2 regions of the Kitasatospora sp. NPDC030952 genome follow, and region 2 is predicted to be linked to the other one. Evidence: riboswitches for the same ligand, from Rfam matches in the RefSeq annotation. Region 2 holds a riboswitch; the other holds the start of a gene.

Region 1 (9,852 bases), on a different contig from region 2:
GGGTCGGCTGCCCCGGCATCGACTGCCCCGGGTACGGCGGCGGCACCGGCGGGTACGGACCGGTCGGCGGCCGGCCCGCCTCCCGGTCGAAGAACGGCCGGGCGTTCGCGCGCATCCACAGCGCCACCGGGTCGTACTCGTCCGCCATCGCCACCGTGGACACCGCGAGCCCCTCCGGGGCCACCGCGATCGCCCGCTGCATCAGCGCCCGCACCGCCTCCACGGCCGGCGGCGAACTCTCGTACAGGTCCAGGCCGATCGCCAGGTACGGCTCCCCCACCGCCGGCTGCACCCAGGCCCGGCGCAGCGCCCGCACCGCGCGCACCTCGCCGGCCTGCCGCTCCAGCAGCGCGAAGAACTGCTGGGCGTTCACCTGCGGCTCGCTCAGCTTCAACGGCCCGGCCGGCAGCCGGTCCAGGCCCGCGGCGACCCGCCGCAGGTCCGCCCACGGCACCCCCACCCCGCCGCCCGGCGCGTGCGGGTTGAGCCACAGGCCCCAGCGGGTGCGGTACAGCGAGGCGGCGATCTCCCGCCCGGAGATGACCTCATGGGCCCGCGCCCAGCCGGAGGCCGTCAGCTGCTCGGGCGAGGTGACGGCCGGCGCGTAACCGTGGCCGCTGATCTCCATGTTCCCGTACTGCGCGTCCGGGCTGCCCGGCGTGCCGTGCCAGAGCAGCATCCAGACCCGGCCCTCGGCCAGCGCGTGCAGCAGCCGCTCGTACGCGTCGTAGCGCTCCGGCGCGACCTCGCGCAGAGCCTGCTCCAACACGCCCGGATCCGCTGCCGGGTGCCCGGCCGGTGCCTGGCCCCAGGGCCCCGGCACCCCGCCCGCTCCCGTTCCCGCACTCATGCGCCCACCTCGCCGCGCCTCTTTCCTGAACCCGCCGGCCCGTCAGCCGCCTGCACGCACCCTATGGCGCCGCACCGGCCGCCGCCACGGCGACGTGCCTGTGAACGATCCCCGCTCACACCCGCGAGTAGAAGGGCATGACCCGGGTCAGCAGCCACTCGACCACCGGGTCGTCGGCGAGGTCGAGCAGCACGAGGTGGACGCCCCCCGGCAGCGGCGCGGTTCCCAGCGCCCGCCCGAGCGCCTCGTTCACCGCGCCCGGGTCGGCCGGGGCCGCCGGATCCAGCTGGACCCCCACGAACATCACCGTCGGCTCGCCCTCGATGCTGGCCAGTGCCCGGCGCGCGGTCAACACTCCGGGCAGGGACGACAGTTCGGCCCGGCACGCGGCCAGGAAGTACTCCGGGTCCTCGCCCGGAACCGGCTCGCGCAGCGCCACCCGGCCACCGGTCGGCCCCTCCGGCGCGTTCTCGGTGTGCTCCCAGCGGTCCCCGCGCGGGCCGCGGCGCAGCTCGGCCACCCCCTGCGGCGGCACCGGGATGCCCACCGCCGCCTCGGGGTTGACCGCGATGCCCACGCCCAGCGGCAGCCCGCGGGCGAACTCCCAGGCCGGCGCGACCGCGAACGCCATCCCCGGCGCCTGCCGCAGGAACACCTCCTGGGAGGAGAACACCGGCACGTACGGGGCCCCGGCCAGTTCGATGGTCGGCAGGTCCAGCCCCTGCCCGGCCGGGTCGCCCCCGGCCGGCAGCGGGATCCACACCTGGCTGCGGGCCAGCACCTCGACCACCCGCGGGGTCGCCCCCGGGTCGCCCAGCGCGGCCGTCAGCACCTGCTCCAGCTCGTTCGCCGGCCACGCGCCGCCCGACGGCGCCGCCTCCGGCCCGCCCCACCCCTGCTGCTGCTCCACCGGGTACTCCATGCGCCGCCGATCCGGCCTGCCGCCGGGTCGGCCGCCCACTGCTGCGCCGACGCGCAAGAGTTTAGGGCCCGTGTTCGCCTTGGCGTCGTGTGACCGGGTCCCCTCTCCCCTCCTCCGCGAGGACGTGCCATGATGTGCGCGTCCGACGGCATGCGCCGCGGGCCCCCACAACTCCACACCGGCCGCTCGAACCCGCGCGGGAGAGCCCGGAGTGCCCCTCATCGGGGCACGGCCGGCGCCGAAGGAGCAAGTCCTCCCCGGAATCTCTCAGGCCCCCCTACCGCGCGGGTTAGGCACATCTGGAAAGCGGCGTACGGCCCCGCCGTACGCCCACCCACGGTGCAAGCCGCCGCCCTGTCCCCGATGCTGGAACCAGCCGATGCTGGCACCGGCTGAGGGCAGGCGGGCGGCGAAGCTCTCAGGTTCGACGACAGATGGGGAGACCCACGCCGCCGCATGCCCGCGCGCGGGGTCGGCCCCGAGCGGGTCCGGTCCGGCGCGCGCCCCTGAGTGCCCCGACCGAGGAGTTCCTGGCCATGTCGTCCCTCCGCCTGACCGCGCTCGACGCGCTGCACCGCGCCCTCGGCGCGACCATGACCGACTTCGCCGGCTGGGACATGCCGCTGCGCTACGGCAGCGAGCGCGAGGAGCACCTCGCCGTCCGCACCAAGGCCGGCCTGTTCGACCTCTCGCACATGGGCGAGATCACCGTCACCGGCCCGCAGGCCGGCGAGATGCTGGACCACGCGCTGGTCGGCTTCGTCTCCGCGCTCGGCGAGCTGCGCGCCCGCTACACCATGATCTGCGCCGAGGACGGCGGCATCCTGGACGACCTGATCGTCTACCGCCTGCGCGCGGACGCCTTCCTGGTCGTCGCCAACGCCTCCAACGCCCAGCTGGTGCTGGACGAGCTGATCGCCCGCGCCAAGGGCTTCGACGCCGTCGTCACCGACGACCGCGACACCTACGCGCTGATCGCCGTCCAGGGCCCGGAGGCCACCGCCATCCTGGCGGAGACCACCGACGCCGACCTGCCCGGCCTGAAGTACTACGCGATCCTCCCGGCCCAGGTGGCCGGCAAGGAGGTGCTGCTGGCCCGCACCGGCTACACCGGCGAGGACGGCTTCGAGATCTTCTGCCGGCCGGTCGACGCCGAGCCGGTCTGGCAGGCGCTGACCGCCGCCGGCGAGGGCCGCGGCCTGGTCCCGTGCGGCCTGTCCTGCCGCGACACGCTGCGCCTGGAGGCGGGCATGCCGCTGTACGGGCACGAGCTGTCCACCGACCTGACCCCGTTCGACGCCGGCCTGGGCCGGGTCGTCCGCTTCGACAAGACCACCAACGAGGGCGCGTTCGTCGGCCGCAAGGCGCTGGAGCAGGCCGCCGCCGCGGCCGAGTCGCTGCGTGCTCAGGGTGGGGCACCGAAGGTGCTGGTCGGCCTGGTCTCCGAGGGCAAGCGGGTCCCGCGCGCCGAGTACACCGTGGTCTCCGCCGACGGCGCCCCGATCGGCCGGATCACCTCGGGCGCGCCGTCCCCGACCCTGGGCAAGCCGATCGCGATGGCCTACGTCGACGCGGCCCACGCCGCCCCCGGCACCGCCGTCGCGGTGGACGTGCGCGGCAAGCACGAGCCGGTCGAGGTCGTGGCGCTGCCGTTCTACAAGCGCGCCCGCTGAGGCCCTGCCGACCCCGGTTTTCCCATAGGCGCACGTCGGAGCCGTCCGCGCGGCGGCCCGCTGCGTCGTACCCGCTTCCCATCCTGGAGAATGACGCCATGAGCAACCCCCAGCACCTGCAGTACACCAAGGAGCACGAGTGGCTGACGGCCGCCGAGGACGGTGTCTCGACGGTCGGCATCACCAAGCACGCCGCCGACGCCCTCGGTGACATCGTCTACGTGCAGCTCCCCGAGGTCGGCGACACCGTGACCGCCGGCGACACCTGTGGCGAGCTGGAGTCGACCAAGTCGGTCAGCGACCTGTACTCCCCGGTGACCGGCGAGGTCACCGAGGTCAACCAGGACGTCCTGGACGACAACAGCCTGGTCAACAGCGCCCCGTTCGAGGGCGGCTGGCTGTTCAAGGTCCGCGTGGAGGCCACCGACACGCTGCTCAGCGCCGCCGAGTACGACGCGCTCACCCACGCCGAGGGCTGAGCCCCCGCCGGGACGGGCCGCAGCACGGCGGTCCGTCCCGCACCCCACCGTCCCTCCGCTCTCCTCCCCGGGAAGACCACACCATGACGGTTCTCAACCAGTCCCTGCACGCCCTCGACCCGGAGATCGCCGCCGCGGTCGACGCCGAGCTGCACCGCCAGCAGACCACGCTGGAGATGATCGCCTCCGAGAACTTCGCCCCGGTGGCGGTCATGGAGGCCCAGGGTTCGGTGCTCACCAACAAGTACGCCGAGGGTTACCCCGGCCGCCGCTACTACGGCGGTTGCGAGCACGTCGACGTGGTCGAGCAGATCGCGATCGACCGGATCAAGGCCCTGTTCGGCGCCGAGCACGCCAACGTCCAGCCGCACTCGGGCGCCCAGGCCAACGCCGCCGCGATGTTCGCGCTGATCCAGCCGGGCGACACCATCCTGGGTCTGAACCTGGCCCACGGCGGTCACCTGACCCACGGCATGAAGATCAACTTCTCCGGCAAGCTCTACAACGTGGTCGCGTACCACGTCGACGAGAAGACCGGCCAGGTCGACATGGCCGAGGTCGAGCGCCTGGCCAAGGAGCACCAGCCGAAGCTGATCATCGCCGGCTGGTCCGCCTACCCGCGCCAGCTCGACTTCGCCGCGTTCCGCCGGGTCGCCGACGAGGTCGGCGCGCTGCTCATGGTCGACATGGCGCACTTCGCCGGCCTGGTCGCCGCGGGCCTGCACCCGAACCCGGTGCCGTACGCGGACGTGGTCACCACCACCACCCACAAGACCCTGGGCGGCCCGCGCGGCGGCGTCATCCTGTCCAAGGCCGAGTACGCCAAGAAGATCAACTCCGCGGTCTTCCCCGGCCAGCAGGGCGGTCCGCTGGAGCACGTCATCGCGGGCAAGGCCGTCGCCTTCAAGGTCGCCGCCTCGGAGGAGTTCAAGGAGCGCCAGCAGCGCACCCTGGACGGCGCCAGGATCCTCGCCGAGCGCCTGCTGCAGGCCGACGTCGCCGAGGCCGGCGCGTCCGTGCTGTCCGGCGGCACCGACGTCCACCTGGTCCTGGTCGACCTGCGCAACAGCCAGCTCGACGGCCAGCAGGCCGAGGACCGGCTGCACGAGGTCGGCATCACCGTCAACCGCAACGCCGTCCCGAACGACCCCCGCCCGCCGATGGTCACCTCGGGCCTGCGGATCGGCACCCCGGCCCTGGCCACCCGCGGCTTCCAGGCCGAGGACTTCCGCGAGGTCGCCGACATCATCGCCGAGGCGCTCAAGCCCGCCTTCGACGAGACCGTCGCCACCGCGCTGAAGGCCCGGGTCACCGCCCTGGCCGAGAAGTACCCGCTCTACCCCAACCTCTGATCGTCTGATCCTCCGGCCGTCTGGCCATCTGACCGCTTGGTCTTCTGATCGTCGGATCGTCGGAGGAGGGTGACCGGCCTCACGGCGCCCGGCCACCTGCCGTTTCCGGGGCACCGCGCACACTGGACAGTACGCGCGCGGTGCCCCGTCCCATGCACCCGCTTTGTCCTTCCACGAGACCCAGACAAGGACGTCCCCGTGGCCATCAGCGTCTTCGACCTCTTCTCCATCGGCATCGGCCCGTCGAGCTCCCACACCGTCGGCCCGATGCGCGCCGCCCGGATGTTCGCCCGCCGCCTGCGCTCCGAAGGCCTGCTGGACCGGGTGACCGGGGTGCGCGCCGAGCTGTACGGCTCACTGGGCGCCACCGGCCACGGCCACGGCACCCCGAAGGCCGTCCTGCTGGGCCTGGAGGGCAACTCGCCCCGCACCGTCGACGTCGACCAGGCGGACAAGGACGTCGAGCGGATCACCGCCGAGAAGCGCCTCAACCTGCTCGGCGAGCACCCGATCGACTTCGACACCGACAACCAGCTCGTCCTGCACCGGCGCCGCTCGCTGCCGTACCACGCCAACGGGATGACCCTGTGGGCGTACGCGGCGGACGGCTCGGCGCTGCTGGAGAAGACCTACTACTCGGTCGGCGGCGGCTTCGTGGTGGACGAGGACGCGATCGGCGCGGACCGGGTCAAGCCCGACGACACCGTGCTGAAGTACCCCTTCCGCACCGGCGACGAACTGCTCCGGCTCAGCCGGGAGACCGGGCTGTCGATCTCCGGCCTGATGCTGGAGAACGAGAAGGCCTGGCGCAGCGAGGAGGAGATCCGCACCGGGCTGCTGGAGATCTGGTCCGTGATGCAGGAGTGCGTGCGGGCCGGCATGAGCCGCGAGGGCATCCTGCCGGGCGGCCTGAAGGTCCGCCGCCGGGCCGCCGCGGGCGCCCGGGCGCTGCGCGCCGAGGGGATCGGGCCGGCCAACGCGATGGAGTGGGTCACCCTCTACGCGATGGCGGTCAACGAGGAGAACGCCTCCGGGCGCCGGGTGGTCACCGCCCCGACCAACGGTGCGGCCGGGATCATCCCCGCCACCCTGCACTACTACCTGAACTTCATCCCGGGCGCCGACGACGACGGCATCGTCCGCTTCCTGCTCGCGGCCGGCGCCATCGGCATGCTCTTCAAGGAGAACGCCTCCATCTCCGGCGCCGAGGTCGGCTGCCAGGGCGAGGTCGGCTCCGCCTGCTCGATGGCCGCGGGCGGCCTCGCCGAGGTCCTCGGCGGCACCCCCGAGCAGGTCGAGAACGCCGCCGAGATCGGCATCGAGCACAACCTCGGCCTCACCTGCGACCCGGTCGGCGGCCTGGTCCAGATCCCCTGCATCGAGCGCAACGGCATGGCGTCGGTCAAGGCCGTCACCGCGGCCCGGATGGCGCTGCGCGGCGACGGGCGCCACCACGTCTCGCTGGACAAGGCGATCAAGACGATGAAGGAGACCGGGGCCGACATGAAGATCAAGTACAAGGAGACCTCGCGCGGCGGCCTCGCCGTGAACGTCATCGAGTGCTGATCGCCGTGCACTGACCAGGGATTGTGACGAGTGGCCCCCGGGCGGAACCCCGTACCGTCCGGGGGCCACTCGTGTCTCTTGGCGCTCCCTGGGTGCTCCCTGGATGCTCCCCGGGTGCTCCCCGGCCGCCCTCTGGTCGTGGCGGGGCCGGCGGCGCGATAATCGCGGCGGGTCGGTCCACGCCGGAGGGGAGACGGATGTCGTTCCAGCCGCCGGAGCCGCGCCGACCGCCGCCGCCCTTGGCACCGCCGCCCTTGGTGCCGTCGCTGGTCGGGCCGCTGCGGCGCCGGTGGGTGCGGGTGCTGATCGCCGCCGGCACCGGGGTGCTGGCCGGGGTGCTCGCGGGCGGCGGCTGGTACCTGCTGGACCGCCCCGACGACGTAGACCGGCCGGCCGTCGTGGCCACGCCGCCCACCTCCGGCCTCGGTCCGACCGGCTCGACCGACCCGGCCGCGCCGACCGATCCCGCTGCGCCCACCTATCCCGCCGCGCCGACCGGCCCCGTCGGGCCGCACCTGACGCCGGTGCCGGACCCGGCCGGGTTCACCCTCCTCGTCCCCGACGGCTGGCAGCGGCGCGTCGACGGCACCTCGGTGTTCTACGACTCCCCCGACCATCGCAGCCTGATCCAGGTGTTCGTGATGGACGGCAACCCCCCGTACCAGCAGGCTGTGGAAACCGACGGGGACCTCGCCCGCAACCCGGCCCGGTTCCCCGGCTACCACCGGATCCGGCTGGAACGGACCGCGGGCGGCAGCGCCGAGCTGGAGTACGCCTACGACCTGGCCGGCTCCGGCGTCCGCCGGGCCGTCGAACACGTGCTGGTCGGGCCGGACGGCACCACCTGGTCCGTCCTGGTGGCGGGACCGGAGGACGGCTGGCCCACCCCGCTGCGCGAGCTGCTGCAGTCGGAGGTCGCCTCCTTCTGCTTCGCCGGCCGGTGCCCGTGAGGCCTCAGGGCCGTGAGGCCGTCTCCGGCTCGGGGCTCGGCTCCGGCTCCGGTTCCAGCTCCGGGTTCGGGTTCGGGCTCGGGTTCGGGCTCGGGTTCGGGCTCGGGCTCGGGCTCGGGTTCGGCCGGGCCAGGCAGGCCACCGCCGTGGCCACCGCCGCCAGGGCGACGCCGCCCGCCACGGTGCCGTGCAGCCCGCTGGTGACCGCCGTGCCGACGGCGTCGCGGACGGCCTGCGGCAGCCCGGTCAGCGCGGCCGGGGTGAGCCCGCCGCCGCCGGTCAGGTGGGCGGCCTCGGCCGGGCTCAGCCGGGCCTCCAGGCCGGCGGTCAGCCGCGCGGTGTAGACCGCGCCGAGGGCGGCCATGCCGAGCGAGCCGCCGATGCTGCGCAGCAGGGTCACCACGCCCATCGCCGCGCCCATGGACTCCCGCGGCACCGCGCCCATCGAGGTCAGCATGGTGCTCTGCATCAGCAGTCCGATGCCGACCCCGGCGACCGCCGTGAGCCCGGAGGCCAGTGCCACCGGGGTGTCCGTGCCCAGGAGCAGCAGGAGCGCGGCTCCGGCCAGGGCGAGTGCCCCGCCCAGCAGCGGGTAGCGCCGTTCGCCGCCGGGCCGGCTCATCAGCCGGGCGGTGACCAGCTGGGTGCCCATCATGCCGAGCATCAGCGGCAGCAGGAGGAGTCCGCCGGTGGTCGGTGAGGCGCCCTGGACGAACTGCAGGTACTGCGGCAGGTAGCCGATCAGGGCGAGCATGACGGCGCCGGTGAGGAAGCCCAGCACCTGGGCCACCGTGAAGTTGCGGTTGCGGAACAGCGCGGGCGGGACCAGCGGTCCGGGGGCGCGCAGTTCGGCGCGGGCGAAGCCGGCCAGCGCGATCGCCGCGACCGCGCCCGTCCCGAGGATCACCGGCGAGGTCCAGGGGTACGTCGTCCCGCCCCAGCTGCTGACCAGGGTGAGCCCGACGATGCCGGTGGTCAGCAGGGCGACCCCGGCCCAGTCGAAGGGGGCGCGGACCCGCTCGGCCTTCGGCAGCCGCACCGCGGCGCCGACCGCGAGCACGGCGAACACCCCGACCGGCAGGTTGACGTAGAAGGCCCAGCGCCAGCTGAGCCGGTCGGTGAGGAGGCCGCCGAGCAGCGGCCCGCCGACGAAGGCGATCGGCATCAGCACCCCGATCACCGACTGCACCCGGCCCCGGTCGGAGGCGGGCACCAGCACCCCGATCACCGACAGCGCGCCGACCATCAGGCCGCCCGCGCCGACCCCCTGGAGGGCCCGGAAGGCGATCAACTGGCCCATGTCCTGCGAGAGTCCGGACAGCACCGAGCCGATCAGGAAGACCGCCACCGCCCACTGGTAGGCGCCCTTGCGCCCGTACAGGTCGCCGAGTCGGCCCCACAGCGGGGTGGCGGCGGCCGAGGTCAGCAGGTAGGCGGTGACCGCCCAGGAGAGGTGCTCCAACCCGCCGAGGTCGCCGACGATGGTCGGCAGCGCGGTGCCGATGATCTGCCCGTCGAGGGCCGACAGGAAGATGCCGAGCATCAGCCCGATCACGCCGAGCAGCGGCGGCTTGGGGCGTTCGTCCGCCGGTTCCGTGGTCATGGCCGTGTCCCCCTTCTCCGGATTCAGGCGGCGAACGGACGGGCCTGCCGGGCGTCCCGCAACGCCCGTGCCCACCAGTCCAGTTGGTCGAGCATGGTCTTGGCGGCGGCGTCCGCGGCCGGGTCCTTCGCCTTGCCGTCGGCGTCGAAGCACTGGGCGGCGCCGTGGAAGCTGACCGTGTTGCGGATCGTCACGCTGTTCAACTCGGCCATCACCACGCGCAGTTGCTCGACGGCCCGGAGGCCGCCGGAGAGCCCGCCGTACGAGACGAAGGCGATCGGCTTGCCGTGCCACTGCTGGTTGTGCCAGTCGATGGCGTTCTTCAGCGCGGCCGGGAAGCTGTGGTTGTACTCGGGCGTGACGAACACGAAGGCATCGGCGGCGGCCAGCCGGGGCGACACGGCCTCCAGCAACTCGACGCCACCGGGCGGAAGTTCACCGCCCCAGGAGGGCATGA
Region 2 (9,852 bases):
TGGTTGCCCTGGCTGACGGCGACCAGCAGCGCGGAGAGCCAGGCGGCCAGGGTGATGGCGCCGAGCGGGTCGGCGCCGCCCTCCTTGTCGACGACCGGGTCGGACGGGACGCGGAAGGCGACCAGGGCGACCGCGAGCAGGCCGAAGGCCAGGCCCATCCAGAAGATCGACTTGTAGTTCCAGTGCTCCAGCAGCAGGCCGGTCGCGACCAGGCCGAGGCCGGAGCCGACGCCCATCGAGGCGCTGATGGCGGCGACGCCGCCGGTCACCTTCTGCTTGGGCAGCTCGTCACGGACGATGCTGATCGCCAGCGGCATCACGCCACCGCCGGCGCCCTGGAGGACGCGGGCGACGATCAGCCAGGTGAAGGAGTGGGTGCTGACCGCCAGCGCCGAACCGGCGACCAGGCCGGCCAGCGAGATCAGCAGCATGGGCTTGCGGCCCCGGAGGTCGCCGAAGCGGCCCAGCAGGGGAGTCAGCACGGCCGCGGACAGCAGGTTGGCGGTCATCAGCCAGGTGATGTTGGAGCCGGAGACGTCCAGTTCCTTGGCCAGCGACGGCAGGATCGGTACGACCGCGGTCTGCACCACGCTGAACGACAGCATCGCCAGGATGAGGGCCGGCAGGACCCGGGCGTTGCTCTGCTTCTCGGCCGCGGTGGTGGGCTGTGGTGCCTCACTCACGGTTGCTTCCTCCCGTACATAGTGAATGAACTGAAGTAACTGTGCAGGGAGATACTTCAGAGTGTCAAATATCGAGTGGTTAAGGTTTGGCAAAGGGGAAGGCTTTGCCTTCGGCGGACCGGGCGTTGACGGCCGGTCGGGTGGGCTCGGCGCGGGGGCGGGCACGGCGAAGGGCCCCGGACCGGAGTCCGAGGCCCTTGCTGGTGCGGGGTCGGTCAGACCAGGGGGCGCAGCGCGGACGGGCGGGCGCCGTCGATGACCGGGGCGTCCGGCTCGGCGGCCGCGGCGGTGTCGTCGTGGACCTCGACGTTCTCGCGGCGGAGCTCGTCCTGGACGACCTCCTCCGCGGTGTAGCGCTCCACCACCAGGCGGACCCGCTCGATCGGGGCGAGGTACTTGCGGACCACCGGCCGCTCCTCACGGAGGGTGACCTCCTCCACCGCCTCGGCGATCTCCTTCTCGGTGAGCGAGGCGCGCTCGGCGTCGCCGACCGGCATCCGCTCCACCCGGACCCGCTCGCGGACCACCGGGACGCGGCGCTCGACCTGCTCGCTGGTCACGTACTTGCGCAGCTTCGCGGTGCCCAGGACGTGCCACTCGGTGGTGATGTCCAGGCGCTCCTCGCGGCAGGTGATCTCGACCGGGCCGTTGGGGGCCGAGGCGGCGGCGGTGCCGGTCGGATCGACCGCGGACGGGACCGGCTGGTGCTTCGGCTCGACCACCGGGGTGGCGGTCGGCGCGGTCACCGTGCCGTTGGCGACCGGTGCGGGGGTGCTGAGGGTCCGCACGTGGGCCTCCGTGGCGGTGTCGGTGCTGGTGGTCGTCGCGGTGGCGACGGTGGTCATGGTCGGGCCGGGTTCGGGGGAGTGGAAGGCGAGCGGCTTGGCGACCGCGGCGGCCGTGGTGGTGCCGAAGTCGAGGTCGGGCTGGGCCGCCCGGGCGGGCTCACCGTTGGCCGGGTGGCCGTCCGCCGGGGTGTCGAGCCCGTAGTAGCGGTAGAGCTGGAGCTCCTGGGCGGGCGAGAGGTGCTGGCCCACGCCGAAGTCCGGCGAGTCCTTGACCAGCGACTTGTCGTAGGGCACCCGGAGTTCTTCGCCGGAGAACTCGCTCGTGGTGAGCGGGACGAAGGCGTCCCGGCCGAAGATGCCGGTGCGGACGGCCGCCCACTCCGGCCGGCCGGTGGCGTCGTCGAGGTACACCTCGTCGATCGTGCCGATCTTGTCTCCGTTGCGGTCGACCGCCTTGTGGCCGATGAGGTCTCGGGGGTCGATGTCGGTCTGCACTCTTTCCTCCAAGCGCTGCGCCTGCGGAACTCCCGCAGGTAAGGCGGCCGGAGCACCCGTCCCGTCCGCCACTTCACACCAAAAGCCATGAACCGGACGTGCGCGACCGGGGTGCGGCCGGACGGGTCCGCGCTGCTCCGTACGGGGGACGCGCGTAGACCCGGAGTCGACCCGACGCACCCGTGATCGCAGGGCCGCCCGCTGGTACCCTGGGCCGCGACCGCCGAGCCCGCTCGGGAGAGTCCCCGACAGCGAAAACCGCTGGTCGAGGCGCCGAAGGAGCAACTCCTCCCCGGAATCTCTCAGGCATCCGTACCGTGCGGGATAGGTCACTCTGGAAAGCAGGGCAGGAGCGTCGGCGCGGGAGCCGGCGATCACCACCCTCACCGACGGTGCAAGCCGACGGAGCGCCACAGCGCGACGTGCGGGCGAAGCTCTCAGGTCCCGATGACAGAGGGGGAGGCCTTTCGGGTCCGTCCGCCCAGGCCGGTCCGCTGTCCGCAGCGGCGTCGGCCGGTCGGCGTGCGTACCCCCGCCGGTCCGTGACCAGGAGGCCTCGACCACCATGAACGCCCAGCCGAACGCGGGACGCCCCACCAGCGCCTCGACCCTCACCGAGCTTGAGCTGGCCAGCCCCTTCGAGAACCGCCACATCGGCCCCGACGCCGCCGCGCAGGAGAAGATGCTGGCGTCCGTCGGCTACGGCTCGCTGGACGAGCTCGCCGCCACCGCCGTTCCCGAGGCGATCCGTTCCATCACCGCCCTGGACCTGCCCGCGGGCCGCAGCGAGGCGCAGGTCCTCGCCGAGCTGCGCGAGCTGGCCGGCCGCAACCAGGTGCTCCAGCCGATGATCGGCCTGGGCTACTACGGCACCTTCACCCCGCCGGTGATCCTGCGCAACGTCATGGAGAACCCGGCCTGGTACACGGCCTACACCCCGTACCAGCCGGAGATCTCGCAGGGCCGCCTGGAGGCGCTGCTCAACTTCCAGACCCTGGTCTCCGACCTGACCGGCCTGCCCACCTCCGGCTCCTCGCTGCTGGACGAGGGCACCGCGGCCGCCGAGGCGATGGCGCTGGCCCGCCGCGTGACCAAGGTCAAGGGCGGCGTCTTCCTGGTCGACGCCGAGACCCTGCCGCAGACCGTCGCGGTGATCAACACCCGCGCCGTGCCGACCGGTGTCGAGGTCGTCGTCGCCGACCTGTCCGGGGGCATCCCGGCCGAGATCGCCGAGCGCGGCGTCTTCGGCGTGCTGCTGCAGTACCCGGGCGCCACCGGCGTGGTCCGCGACCTCACCCCGGTGATCGAGCAGGCCCACGGGCTGGGCGCGATCGTCGCCGTCGCCGCCGACCTGCTGGCGCTGACCCTGCTCAAGTCCCCGGGCGCGCTGGGCGCCGACATCGCCTGCGGCACCTCGCAGCGCTTCGGCGTGCCGATGGGCTTCGGCGGTCCGCACGCCGGCTACCTCTCGGTGCGCGCCGAGTACGCCCGCTCGCTGCCCGGCCGCCTGGTCGGCGTCTCCGTCGACGCCGACGGCAACCGCGCCTACCGCCTGGCGCTGCAGACCCGTGAGCAGCACATCCGCCGCGAGAAGGCCACCAGCAACATCTGCACCGCCCAGGTGCTGCTCGCCGTGATGGCCTCGATGTACGCCGTCTACCACGGCCCGGACGGCCTGGCCGACATCGCCCGGCGCACCCACCGCTACGCCGCCGCCCTCGCCGAGGGCCTGCGGGCCGGCGGCGTCGAGCTGCTGCACGGCGAGTTCTTCGACACCGTCACCGCCGTCGTCCCGGGCCGCGCCGCCGAGATCGCCGCGGCCGCCCGCGCCAACGGCATCAACGTGTTCCAGGACGGCGAGGACCGGATCTCGGTCTCCACCGACGAGACCACCACCCGCGAGCACCTGGCCGGCGTCTGGGCCGCGTTCGGCGTCCCCGCGGTCGAGGTCGCCGAGGCCGCCGACGCGCTGCCCGCCGCGCTGCTGCGCGCGGACGAGTACCTGACCCACCCGGTCTTCCACAGCCACCGCTCGGAGACCGCCATGCTGCGCTACCTGCGCCGCCTGTCGGACCGGGACTACGCGCTGGACCGCGGCATGATCCCGCTGGGCTCCTGCACCATGAAGCTCAACGCCACCACCGAGATGGAGGCGGTGACCTGGCCGGAGTTCGGTCAGCTGCACCCCTTCGCGCCGGTCGACCAGGCCGCGGGCTACCTGACCCTGATCCGCCAGCTGGAGCAGCAGCTGGTCGAGGTCACCGGCTACGACGCCGTCTCGATCCAGCCGAACGCCGGCTCCCAGGGCGAGCTGGCCGGCCTGCTGGCCGTCCGCGCCTACCACCACGCCAACGGCGACACCCAGCGCGACGTCTGCCTGATCCCGTCCTCGGCGCACGGCACCAACGCCGCCTCCGCGGTGATGGCCGGCATGCGCGTCGTCGTGGTGAAGACCCTGGTCGACGGCGACGTGGACGTCGAGGACCTGAAGGCCAAGATCGAGCAGCACCGCGACAACCTGTCGGTGCTGATGGTCACCTACCCGTCGACCCACGGCGTGTACGAGACCCAGATCACCGACATCTGCGCCCTGGTGCACGAGGCCGGCGGCCAGGTGTACGTGGACGGCGCCAACCTGAACGCCCTGGTCGGTCTCGCCAAGCCGGGCAAGTTCGGCGCGGACGTGTCGCACCTGAACCTGCACAAGACCTTCTGCATCCCGCACGGCGGCGGCGGCCCGGGCGTCGGCCCGGTCGCGGTGCGCGCCCACCTGGCGCCGTACCTGCCGAACCACCCGCTGCAGGCGGAGGCCGGCCCGGCCACCGGCGTCGGCCCGATCTCGGCCGCGCCGTGGGGCTCGGCGGCGATCCTGCCGATCTCCTGGGCGTACGTCCGGCTGATGGGCGGCGAGGGGCTCAAGCACGCGACCCAGGTCGCGGTGCTGAACGCCAACTACATCGCCAAGCGCCTGGCCCCGCACTTCCCGGTGCTCTACACCGGTCCGGGCGGGCTGGTCGCGCACGAGTGCATCATCGACCTGCGCCCGCTGACCAAGGAGACGGGCGTGACGGTGGACGACATCGCCAAGCGCCTGATCGACTACGGCTTCCACGCGCCGACGATGTCCTTCCCGGTGGCCGGCACGCTGATGATCGAGCCGACCGAGTCCGAGGACCTGCACGAGATCGACCGCTTCTGCGACGCGATGATCGAGATCCGCGGCGAGATCGACAAGGTCGGCTCGGGCGAGTGGGCCGCCGACGACAACCCGCTGCGCAACGCCCCGCACACCGCCGCCACGCTGGCCGGCGACTGGGCGCACGGCTACTCGCGGCAGGAGGCGGTCTTCCCGGCGGGCGTGAACCCGGCGGACAAGTACTGGCCGCCGGTGAGCCGGATCGACGGCGCGTACGGCGACCGTAACCTGGTCTGCTCCTGCCCGCCGCTGGACGAGTACGGCGTCTGAGCAGGAACGCGGCAGGGCCCTGGCAGAACGTTTCTGCCAGGGCCCTGCCCTTTGCGTCTCGGTGTCTCCCCCCGCCCGATGGGCCCGGGCCGTACGGTTCCGGCCGTACGGTCGTCGGGCCGGGTCGGCTCAGGCCGCGTGGGCGACGGGCCGGCGCGGGCCGATCACCCGGCCGTCGGGCAGCAGCTCTCCGGTGTCCTCGAACAGGACGACGCCGTTGCAGAGCAGGCTCCAGCCCTGCTCCGGGTGGCAGGCCACCGGTACGGCCGCCTCGCGGTCCTCGGACTCGGCCATCGGGCACTCAGGACGGTGCTGGCACATACGCGTACCCTCGCTTCGCTCTGCGATCCTCCCCGTGGTGCGGTCACCGGAGGTCGAGCCGTCCGGAGCCGCCTGGTGGTCGGATCCTGTCCGCGCATCAGCCAGGTTTGACCGATGCTCAAGTGGGTAGGACAGGTGGTCCTTCCACGCTAGTTCCCAGTGTCGGCATCCGAGCTCGCGCGCGCAGCAATTTGGTGACATGCGCCACAACTCCGGGGCAGAGATCACCCGTTCAGGTGGGGCCCGGGGGAATCCGCGCACCGGTGGGTCAGTCGGCGCATGGCCCGACGGGGCCATGGCGGGTGGCCCACTCGGGTGGTAGCCGTTCGGGTGATGCCGTCAACGACCGTCATCGGCCGTCAGCGGCCGTCGGAGCGCACGGCGAAGGGCCGCCGGGCACGGTGCCCGGCGGCCGGTGCGGCGGGTGGCGCGGGCTCAGGCGGAGCCGAGCAGCAGCGGCCGGGCGAGCGGGGCGCGGGTGAGCAGCGGGAGCAGTTCGGCGGCCGGGTAGGCGCGGTGCGCGGTGACGCCGAGCGGGGCCGGGGCCAGCGGGATCAGCAGGTCGGTGGACGGGCCGGCGTCGGGGCTGTGCAGCCAGAGCGCGGTGGCGTACTGGCCCGGGAAGGTCAGCAGCCGGGGCTGGCTGCGGGAGCGGGAGCTCTGGGCGAGTTGCCAGGCCTCGCGCAGCGCCCGGACGGTGGAGGAGAGGTACGGGCCGGCGGTGAAGTGGGAGAAGGTGTGGCCCTCGGCGCTCTGCACCACCTCGGCGGCGGCCGCCACCTCCGGGCCGTCCTTGATCAGGAAGCGCCAGCCCGTCCGACGGGCGTTGGGCAGTTCCGGGTGCGGACCGTCGAGGACGTGCACCGCGAGCGGGTGCGCGGGGAGCAGTGGACCGGTCGGGTGACGCAGCGCTGCGGCGGCGGGCTGGCGCAGTGCGGTCTCCGAGTCGAGCGCGCCCAGCACCGCGCGCAGGGCGCTCGGTGGGGGCTGGGGGGTCTGCAGGGTCATGGCGGGTCCGCCTCTCCAGGTGAGATCGGCGTGCGAGTGCGGCATACCGGCGCGGCGCGGTGCGTCTACGGTGACGGGGGGCCGGCCTTGTCCGGTTGTGCAGGATCGCGGCGCCGGCGCGGTCGCCGCCCTCGACGAGGGCCTCGGGGCGGGGAACGGACCGGCCGGAGCGCAGTGCGAACTCAGCGACTTCATCGAACAAATGCGCAGGGTGATCTGTTTATCACAGGCGGTGGCGCCGAGCAAGTCTGCAGATGGCCTGAATCACCGTCAGATCCCTTGCATTGCAAGCCAGTCGGCGCGTTCGGGTATCGATCTTCGAGGTGGGCATGATGCTGGCACGGTCGACCGGCCGGGTGTCTCAGGAGGAGGGGACCGTGGGCGAGAAGGTCGTGGCGACTCGGGCGGATCTCGCGGATCGGCAGCAGTACCGGCTCAAGCTCCAGGCCTGCCTCGACGCGCTCGGGCGGATGCTGCGCGAGGACCGCTTCGACCGGCCGCGGGCGGTGATGGGGCTGGAGATCGAGCTCAACCTGGCCGACGAACAGGGCCTGCCGGTGATGCGCAACGCCCAGGTGCTGAGCGCGATCGGCTCCAGCGACTTCCAGACCGAGCTGGGCCAGTTCAACATCGAGGTCAACATCGTGCCGCACCGGCTCTGCGGGCACGTCTTCGAGGAGCTGCGCGAGGAGATCGACACCGGACTGCGCTACGCCGACCGGCAGGCGGCCGAGGCCGGCGCCCGGATCGTCATGGTGGGCATCCTGCCGACCCTGGAGAACGATCACACCGGGCTGGACGCGATGAGCCACAACCAGCGGTACAGCCTGCTCAGCGACCAGATCCTGGCCGCCCGGGGGGAGGACATCGCGCTGGACATCGAGGGCGTCGAGCACCTCCAGCTGGAGTCGATCACCATGGTCGCCGAGGCCGCCGCGACCTCGCTGCAACTGCACCTCCAGGTGACCCCGGAGCGGTTCTCCTCGGTGTGGAACGCCGCCCAGGCGATCTGCGGGCCGCAGCTCGCGCTCGGTGCCAACTCCCCGTTCCTGTTCGGGCGGGAGCTGTGGCGGGAGACCCGTCCGGTGCTCTTCCAGCAGGCCTGTGACACCCGTTCGGCGGAGCTCAAGGCCCAGGGCGTGCGCCCGATCACCTGGTTCGGCGAGCGCTGGGTGGACTCGGCGTACGACCTGTTCGAGGAGAACCTGCGCTACTTCCCGGCGCTGCTGCCGATCTGCGACGACGAGGACCCGCTGAAGGTGCTGGCCTCCGGCGGCGCGCCCCGGCTCGCCGAGATGCGGCTGCACAACGGGACCATCTACCGCTGGAACCGGCCGGTGTACGACGTCTCCGGCGGGGTCGCGCACCTGCGGGTGGAGAACCGGGCGCTGCCGGCCGGGCCGACGGTGGCCGACACCCTGGCCAACGCCGCCTTCTACTACGGGCTGGTGCGGGTGCTCGCCGAGCAGCCCCGGCCGATCTGGACCCGGCTGCCGTTCGAGCGGGCGGACGAGAACTTCCGGCAGGGCGCCCGGTACGGCATCGACGCGGTGTTCCAGTGGCCGCGCTCCGGCCGGGCCGGCCGCGGCGGCGGACTGCAGACGGTGTCGGCGGTCGACCTGGTCCTCAACGAGCTGCTGCCGATGGCCTACCAGGGCCTGGACGAGTGGGGCGTCGAGCCCGCCGACCGGGACCGCTACCTGGGGATCATCGAGCAGCGCTGCCTGCGCCGCACCAACGGCGCGGCCTGGCAGAGCGCCACCTTCCACCGGCTGCGCGAGCGGTACGGGATGGACCGCCCGGCCGCGCTCGCCGCGATGACCAGGCGCTACGCCGAGCACATGCGCGGGGGCGAGCCGGTGCACACCTGGCCGGTCGGCTGAGCGCTCCGGGGACTGTGTCAGGATGATCGCTCCGGTCGTCGGCCGACCGCCGGAGCCATCACCCGTTCGATGGAGCATCCGTTCGATGGAGCGCCCGTGACGACCCGCTCGACCGCGCCGGAGAGCGCGCCGCCCACCCCGCGCCTGCTCGGCGTGGAACTGCTGATCGTCCTCGGACTGTCGCTCGGGGCCAGCGGGATCAGCGCGGTGATCAGCTTCGCGGGCTCGCTCACCGAACCGATCCACCTCGGGCAGCAGGTCGCCACGCTGAACGGCTCGCGCGCGCCCGGGCGGCCCTGGCTGGACCTGGTGTGGCAGCTCTACTCCATCGCGCGCGGGCTGATGCCGGTGGTGCTGGTCGGCTACCTGCTGGTGCGCGAGGGCGCCTCGCTGCGGGTGCTGGGCTTCGACCTGCGCCAGAAGCTGCGCGACCTCGGCCGGGGCGCGGGCGTCGCGGCGGCGATCGGCGGCTCCGGGCTGGCGCTGTACCTGGCCTCGCAGGCCGCCGGGTACAACCTGACGGTGGCGCCCTCGGGACTGCCGGACGTCTGGTGGCGGGTGCCGGTGCTGGTGCTGTCGGCCTGGCAGAACGCCATCCTGGAGGAGGTCGTCGTTCTCGGCTACCTGCTGCGCCGGCTGGCGCAGCGCGGGTGGTCCTGGCCCGCGGTGGTGGTGGCCAGCTCGGTGCTGCGCGGCTCGTACCACCTGTACCAGGGGGTCGGCGGGCTGGTCGGCAACATGGTGATGGGGGCGGTCTTCTGCCTGCTGTACCGGCGCTGGGGGCGGGTGATGCCGCTGGTGGCGGCGCACGCGCTGATCGACACGGTGGCCTTCGTCGGGTACGCGCTGCTCGCCGGGCACGTCAGCTGGCTGCCGACCCCCTGAGCGGTCCGCCGGCCGGCAGCGCGTGGCCGCGCGGCGGGCGGGTGAGCAGTCGGTCGACGTGCCGGCGCTCCAGGCCCTGGCCGGGGTCGATCGGCAGCAGCAGGCGGTCGCGGCGCCACATCGAGTGGCGGACCAGTCGGGACGGGATGACGTCGTCCACCCAGGCGAACGGCCGGCCCTCGGCGTAGCGCAGCAGCGGCGCCCACTTGCGGGCGGAGAACAGCTCCATGAGCGGGACGCGCGGGTCGCCGGGCTGGGGGACGTAGCCGGTGAAGCGGACGAAGGGGAGCGGGTCCAGGCCGATCGCCGGGGCGATGTGGTCG

Evidence for each region. Region 2 has a riboswitch for glycine ahead of gcvP (aminomethyl-transferring glycine dehydrogenase). Riboswitches for the same ligand answer to the same signal wherever they lie in the genome.
Region 1: another riboswitch for glycine. It lies ahead of gcvT (glycine cleavage system aminomethyltransferase GcvT); the one in region 2 lies ahead of gcvP (aminomethyl-transferring glycine dehydrogenase).

Annotation. Positions count from the first base shown of each region.
Region 1 covers NZ_JBVIFM010000003.1:46,618-56,469, forward strand. The annotation lists gene ACZ47G_RS07865 (enhanced serine sensitivity protein SseB C-terminal domain-containing protein) at 1-850, opposite strand, end outside; gene ACZ47G_RS07870 (enhanced serine sensitivity protein SseB C-terminal domain-containing protein) at 966-1,772, opposite strand; glycine riboswitch at 1,960-2,065, shown strand; gene gcvT (glycine cleavage system aminomethyltransferase GcvT) at 2,309-3,445, shown strand; gene gcvH (glycine cleavage system protein GcvH) at 3,544-3,924, shown strand; gene glyA (serine hydroxymethyltransferase) at 4,008-5,276, shown strand; gene ACZ47G_RS07890 (L-serine ammonia-lyase) at 5,475-6,842, shown strand; gene ACZ47G_RS07895 (hypothetical protein) at 7,040-7,792, shown strand; gene ACZ47G_RS07900 (DHA2 family efflux MFS transporter permease subunit) at 7,797-9,395, opposite strand; gene ACZ47G_RS07905 (NADPH-dependent FMN reductase) at 9,419-9,852, opposite strand, start outside.
Region 2 covers NZ_JBVIFM010000022.1:133,511-143,362, reverse strand. The annotation lists gene ACZ47G_RS31120 (MFS transporter) at 1-683, opposite strand, end outside; gene ACZ47G_RS31115 (PRC and DUF2382 domain-containing protein) at 899-1,966, opposite strand; glycine riboswitch at 2,191-2,294, shown strand; glycine riboswitch at 2,296-2,427, shown strand; gene gcvP (aminomethyl-transferring glycine dehydrogenase) at 2,532-5,432, shown strand; gene ACZ47G_RS31105 (DUF5999 family protein) at 5,562-5,753, opposite strand; gene ACZ47G_RS31100 (hypothetical protein) at 6,189-6,761, opposite strand; gene ACZ47G_RS31095 (glutamate-cysteine ligase family protein) at 7,139-8,644, shown strand; gene ACZ47G_RS31090 (CPBP family intramembrane glutamic endopeptidase) at 8,714-9,529, shown strand; gene ACZ47G_RS31085 (HAD domain-containing protein) at 9,507-9,852, opposite strand, start outside.